2 regions of the Nonomuraea sp. NBC_00507 genome follow, and region 2 is predicted to be linked to the other one. Evidence: riboswitches for the same ligand, from Rfam matches in the RefSeq annotation. Region 2 holds a riboswitch; the other holds the start of a gene.
What was found. Region 2 has a riboswitch for cyclic di-AMP ahead of OHA25_RS43965 (glycoside hydrolase family 25 protein). Riboswitches for the same ligand answer to the same signal wherever they lie in the genome.
Positions count from the first base shown of each region.

Region 1: it holds a riboswitch for cyclic di-AMP, as region 2 does, so the genes downstream of both, OHA25_RS41015 (glycoside hydrolase family 25 protein) here and OHA25_RS43965 (glycoside hydrolase family 25 protein) in region 2, are expected to answer to the same signal.

Region 1 covers NZ_CP107853.1:8,507,896-8,511,263, reverse strand. The annotation lists gene OHA25_RS41020 (M15 family metallopeptidase) at 1-68, opposite strand, end outside; gene OHA25_RS41015 (glycoside hydrolase family 25 protein) at 664-1,443, opposite strand; cyclic di-AMP (ydaO/yuaA leader) riboswitch at 1,456-1,602, opposite strand; gene OHA25_RS41010 (HoxN/HupN/NixA family nickel/cobalt transporter) at 2,321-2,569, opposite strand; gene OHA25_RS41005 (hypothetical protein) at 2,608-3,368, opposite strand, start outside.
Region 2 covers NZ_CP107853.1:9,125,893-9,129,260, reverse strand. The annotation lists gene OHA25_RS43980 (RtcB family protein) at 1-379, opposite strand, end outside; gene OHA25_RS43975 (hypothetical protein) at 630-1,202, shown strand; gene OHA25_RS43970 (response regulator transcription factor) at 1,341-1,640, shown strand; cyclic di-AMP (ydaO/yuaA leader) riboswitch at 1,799-1,934, shown strand; gene OHA25_RS43965 (glycoside hydrolase family 25 protein) at 1,949-2,677, shown strand; gene OHA25_RS43960 (hypothetical protein) at 2,743-3,368, opposite strand, start outside.

The sequences.
Region 1 (3,368 bases), 620 kb from region 2:
GGGCAGCCGGGCCGCCACGAGTAGGGCAGCCGGTCACGGGAGACGTTCGAGACTTTGGCCTTGAACACGGGCGGTGCAGTCGGACTCGGCGCGGGCGTCGGTGAATCGGGCTTCTCGTTTGCGGGAACAGACGTCCTGGCACACGAGCTGGCGCCGCGTCCGGCTCCGCCGCGCCGCATGAAACAGACGCGAACACCACGAGCGCCATGGCTGCAGCACGCTTCATCCTTCCACCATATGCGATGTTTCGGCAGGTCAGATGGGATGTAAGCTCTCGGACTTGTCGCCGTACCGGATCGCCACGGCCGCCTTGCGGTAGCGGTGGGGCAGTGGTCAAGAGCCGCGATGTAGCCGTGGGCCTGGGATCGAGGAGAGATCCGCGACAGCTCGGCGTGAGCATAGGCAAGACTCGCGAAGTCACGCGATTACGGCGCAGGAGGAGATCGCCAGGACGACACCGGCCAGGGCGATGGTCCATCCGAGGGTGAGGTCCGCCCTTGACACTACCTAAGCGACTTAGTCGTTTTGGGCGTCGGGGAGCGCGCCGGAATCCGCCGTCAAGCGGAGGGAATTCGGTAGAGGTTGGAAGGGCGCGAACTGCCTCCCGACCTCTACCGAGCCACATCCTTGAGGGACCGACTGATGCTGTATCCGTCTCCTCCGTCAGACAGCGGAGCGGCCCAGCTTGCGCAACTGGTCAGGGGTCAGCGCGGAGACGTTCTGGTCGATGGGGGAGTCGGTGTACTGGTGGATCGCCCAGGACTTCCAGTCGGCAGGCGGGGCAAGCTGGCCCTTGGGCTTGCTGTAGTGGGCGACCCAGAGCGGGTATTCGGCCAGGCCCTTGCCGTAGGTGTTGGCGAAGTTCCAGCCGCTGTAGAGCATCGGGGTGACCCCGGTCTTGGCCTTCACGTGCGACAGCCATGCCTTGGCCCAGGAGTTGACCTCGGCGACGGACTGGCCGTCGGTGGTCTCCAGGTCCAGGACCAGCAGGTCGCCGGCCTTGGCGGGCTGGGAGTTCACCATGGACAGGAAGTGCTCCGCCTCGGCGATGGGGTCGTTGGAGGGGTGGCCGTAGTGGTAGGCCCCGCGCACGATGCCCTTCTTGGCCAGTTCGCTCCAGTGGCGGGTGAACGAGGCGTCGCGGAAGGTCACGCCCTCGGTGGCCTTGATGATGCCGAACTGGGCCGGGCTGGCGTTCCAGTCGTAGTCGGGCTGGTACCTGGAGACATCCACGCCGTAGGCGAGCGATCCGGTTTCCGGCTGAGCTTCGTGGACCGCGCTGTGCTGGGTGGTGGACGAAGCGACCGCCTGGCCGGCTACGCCTGTGATGGCGGTGGTTCCGGCCAGGATCGCACCGCCGATGGCGAGGCTGAAGCGCTTGCTGGGGAGATCGAGATGGTTCTTGAGAGTATGGGCGATCGTGGCAAGCCGAGGCTTGGGCATGAGGGCATTGACTCCTTGCTTCCATGCCGCCTACCGGGTTAGCTGACGGGTTCGGGCCTGGAAGTGCCCTACGGGCGCAGCCTGAGCTGGCGTCCGATTCACCCCGAAAAGAGGATGGGTCCCCGGTTCCGCGAGGCGCGGATTCGGCGGCCGGGCGCTGCCCTGAAGATCTCCAGGACTGCGCACGGTCCGGTCAACGAAGCGGCAACGATGCGACGAGAAGCTCGCCAAGACGTGTGTCGCGATTACGCAAAAGGTACATATATCCCAAAGAGGGTGCAAGCGGAGCAAATTCATTCTCGGCGTATCGGCCTCAGAGCAGGCCTGAAATGCCGTGCCAGCAGCGGGTTTGGGAGTGGGTAAAGTTTGCCTGGCCGCTTCCGCTCTCGGCTCCCGTTGCGTACGAGAAGGCGAATCGACCCCGCCTTTTCCGATTGCGCGGTGCGAGGATCAACCGATGGGGCTGGTGGCGCTCAGGACGCTGTTGTGGCTGAACCTGACGGGACCAGTAACCGTGACGTAGGTCCTTTAGGGATTGCTGCCGCGAGCCCTGCTGGCCACCATAGTCACTCGGCTCGGATGGCTTTCGCTTGGGAGACCTCGGTTGAGAGCGGAACGAATGGCGCGCCTTGGAAATCTCGGTTTGGCCTGCCGAGGGACGGCAACGCATCGCGCGGGTCCGGGGCTGTCTGTTAACGCCCATTGCAGCCTTCTTGAGCAGTACTTGCGCCGTCGACGCGCGCATCGCTCGTACTCAGTTTCTCTTCGACATCATTGTTGAGGCGATGCTGCTTACCGCCACGTCGCTCGCAAGTGGGGGCCGCGTAGCGCTGCTCCAGCTTGGCGAGCTTCCAGTAGGCGACGCTGCCGAGCCATGTCAGCAGAAGGTGCCGACGATGACGTAGCCGATGGCATTGAGGTCCACGGCGGCGAGAGTTGCCCAGGGCTGACGGTCGGCGACGTTGAGCTGTTCGGCAAGGACGTCGAGAAGCTCGACGGTGCCGACCGCGAATGCGACGAAGATTGACAGGCCGGTGGTCGAGAGGTTGTAGTAGATCTTCCGAAGCGGGTTACTAAACGCCGTGCAGGAGGCCAGCAACATCACCAACGTGGCGATCGCGCTCATGACCCGCCCGGCTGACCCGCATGAAACCTGCTTTGTGGTCAGTCCAGGTCCTCCCACCCCCAGGGGAGAGCAGGGATTCCGTCGGGTTCCCGTCCGAACGCAAAACGCTCCCGGTAATCGCCGATGCCCATGAACTCATCAAACCTTCCGGCGGCAGGAAGGCGTTCGGCCAGCACGGTGACCTGTTCGGTGGCACCGACTTGCCGCAGCGCTTCCAGCAGGTCGGCCACTTCCCAACTCGGCGGCCTCGCGCCGTAGGGGTGGTCGAGACGGACGTGGGCGGCTGGGTTGCGGGTCAGCAGGATAGCGACCTGCTCCTCCGTCCCCAACTCCCGCAGCGTGTCTAGTAGGCCGGCCACCGGGGCCGGCCAGTCTAAGGCGGCGTGGGAGGCGGCTCGTCCGGCCAGCACGGTGACCTGCTCGGTGGCACCCGCTTCCCACAGCGCGTCCAGTAGCGAGGTCACCGAGCCCGGGTGGTCGAGGGAGGCGTGAGCGGCTGTGTTGCGGGCCAGCAGCATGGCGACCTGGTCCGTAGCCCCCATTCTCCGCAGTTCCTTCAACACCCAGGCCACCAGGAATGGGTCGTCGTGGGAGGCGGCTCGTCCGGCCAGCACGGTGACCTGCTCGGTGGCACCCGCTTCCCACAGCGCTTCCAGTAGCCAGATCACCGAGCCGTAGGGGTGGTCCAGGGAGGCGTGAGCGGCTGGGTTGCGGGCCAGCAGCATAGCGACCTGGTCCGTAGCCCCCGCCCTCCGCAGCGCCTCCAACAGACTGGCCACCGAGCCTGAGTCGTTGAGAG
Region 2 (3,368 bases):
GAACCGACACGTCGAGGGCGTCCATCAGCTTGTCCAGGCGTGGCCGCAGGTCGTCCACGTGCAGGTCGGCGAGCAGCAGCCGGACGCCGCAGGAGATGTCGAACCCCACCCCGCCCGGCGAGACCACCCCGCCCGCGGCCACGTCGGTGGCCGCCACGCCGCCGATCGGGAACCCGTACCCCCAGTGCATGTCGGGCATCGCGTAGGCGGCCTCCACGATCCCGGGCAGGGTCGCCACCGCCGCGACCTGGGCCAGCGCCTGATCCTCCGACGGGTCAGGCAGCAGCTCCCGGGTCGCGAAGACCACGCCGGGCACCCGCATGCCGCCCTCGGGCTCGATCCGCCACCGGTACGGCCGCTCCTCGACCAGTTGCATCATCACGGTCACCTTGCCGTCTCGCCCTCCCGCCCCGCCTACCCACACACCAGCCGGGGAACGCCGCCGATGCCAGGTGAGCCTGTTTTCCGCCTGACCGACGTCGGGCTGACGCCCCGCATCCGGCGTGGCACGCGGGTGCTCGGGCTGACGGCGGCCGTCGCGACCCACCGCGCGGCAGGCGTGACGATCGAGCCATCGGAGCTCCGGACCTGCACACGGCCGAGTGGGCCGAAGCCTAAGCTTCGAGGGTATGCATCCGGAAAGCATGTTCGGCTGGCCGACCAGGACCGACAACGACCCCGCCCGCGTCGCCCTCCTGCTGCCCGGCCGTGCCTACGTCCCGGCCCGGCCCCTGCTGCACTATGCCAAGACGGTCTTGACCGCACACGGCTGGACCACCCAGGAAGTCTGGTGGCAGCCGCCGGACCTCCCGCCCGACGACTATCCCACGTGGGTGATCGACCAGGTCACCCGGTACGTCGAACAGGAGGTCGACGCCCGGCGCGTGCTCCTGGTGGGTAAGTCCCTGGCCAGCTTCGCCGCCTCGGTCGCGGCCGACCGCGACCTGCCGGCGATCTGGCTCACGCCGCTCCTGCATCACCCTCAGGTGACCGGCGCATTGCGCCGCGCAAAGGCGCGCACCCTGCTCGTCGGCGGCACCGCGGACACTGCTTGGAAGTCTGAGGTGGCCCGTTCCCTCCCAGTCGAGCACCTGGAAGTCCCGGGCGCCGACCACGGCCTGGAGACGCGAAACCCGGTCGGCTCGGCGGAGGTGCTCGCACGTGTGACGGCGGCCATGGAGTCCTTCGTCAGGAACCTGTGACAGCTCATGAAACGACCCCAGCCGGCTGCGCCGTAGCGCACGACAGCGTTGGGATCAGGCCCTGCCAGGTGGCCGTACTGGTCGGTTGCGCGACCTTGCCCGGCCTGGAGCCGAAGAGCGCCGCGCGCACCCGGGGCGTTGACGCGACGCGCCCCCGAAGACCTCGCCGACGCGGTGCGCAAGGTCTGTCGGGGCATCCGGGTCGTCGACCCGGTCCTTGCCACCGAGTCGTTGATCCACGGGATCAACCCGCTGGCGGCGCGCGAGCGGGAAGTGCTGGTCGCGGTCGGCGCCGGACATGCCATCGCCGAGGTCGCCAAGCTGCTGCGGCTCTCCGAGGGCACCGTGCGCAACCACCTTTCGGCGGCGATCGGCAAGACCGGCACCCGCAGCAGGAGCGAGGCCGCGGCGGTGGCGAGGGAACGCGGCTGGCTGTAGGCAGGTGGAGGACGTTGGAGAGCGTCGTTTCCAGCCCTTGACTGGGAATCTATCCGTTTGTAGCCTTAATGTCAGATATGTACCCAGATAGGGTATTTGGGGTATACGTCCGACTTGTCGGTTCGTTACCCGACCATCGCCAGACGCATCACAGGACGGACCTGTGACCGCTGAATCCGCCTTGCGCGGAACCGGGGACCCACATCCCTTGGGGTGAATCGGCATGCCATGCCGTAGGGCAGCTTCCACGCCCGAACCCGTCAGCTAACCCGGTAAGCGGTATGGAAGCAAGGAGAACCCCCTTCACGATGGCCATGCATCGTACGATCCATGCCCCCAAGATCAACACCCCCGCCGCCGGCACCTCCCGCGCTCTGCGCAAGATCACGGCCACCGTGTCACTGGCTCTGGTAACCGCCCTGGCGGGTGCTGGTCTCGCGGGTCCCGCACAGGCGGACGGCTTCATCGAGGGGCGCGACATGTCCCACTACGAATCCACCTACGACTGGGCCGGCAGCGGCGTCCAGTTCGGCATCGTCAAGGCGACCGAAGGCACCGACTTCATCGACAGTTCGTTCGCGCGTCACTGGGCGGAGGTCGGCAAACTTCCCATGGTCCGCGGTGCGTACCACTTCGGGCACCCGGCCAACGACCCCGTCGCCGAGGCCGACTTCTTCCTCTCCGTGCTGGACACGCAGCCCGCCAAGGCCGGAGACCTGCTCGTCCTCGACCTGGAGACCACGGACGGTCAGTCAGCGGAGCACGTGAACACTTGGGCCAAGACGTGGCTGGAACGGGTGAAGTCCAAGACCGGAGTCACGCCGCTGTTCTACGCCAACTACAACTTCGCCGAGCAGTACGGCCAGGGGCTGGGCGAGTACCCGCTGTGGGTGGCGCACTACAGCAAGGCCAAGGGCACGGTCGCCACGCCGACGCACTGGAAGACGTGGGCCATCCACCAGTACACCGACGACCCGTGGGACCAGAACGTCTCCTCCCTGCGCCAGGACCAGCTCCGCGCCCTCGGCCGGAAGTAGCCGGAGTCCTGCTCGCCGGTCGCGGACCCCGGTACCGGGGCCGCGACCGTGGCCGGATCAGCCCCTCATGATGGGCACGGAGCAGTCGTGGTGGAGAAGCGAAAGGCCGTGCGTGCAGGGGCGCCCACCAGGTTGTCCCAGAATCGGCGCGGGGTCAGCGGGGCCCTTGTGGCGTCGAGCAGATCCCGGAACCGGCCGGTGGCCAGCTCACTCCTGATCCGCTGCACCTCGGCCTGGAGCCGCTCGTCCGGCAGCCGAGTGCCGGGGGCCATGTAGTCGGCGAGGACGTACGCGGCGGGAAGCGGCTTCTCATGCCCGACCCGCTGCCCGCACGCCAGCGCCATGTGACTGCCGAGGGCGTTGGCCAAGCCGAGCTGGTCCACGACGAGGACGTCCAGCGGGAACGACGCCCCCAGCGTGCCGAGGACCTTGCCTGCCACGGCCAGGCGTGCGGGCTGGTCGGGCCGGAGCGGCACCGGCACCGTGTCCGGCACATGCAGACCGGTGGCGTGCGCGGCGCTCAGCGGGTTCGGACTGGCCCGAACATAGGGCGTGGCGGTGACCGGATGCGGGTCCTTGGTCTGGACTACGTAAAAGCCGCGCTCGTCCGCGATTCCCTCCGGCCCGACGGCTTGTTCGTACGGCACGTCGAATGCCACGGCGCAGACCACGGCCCACAGCGTCACGACCG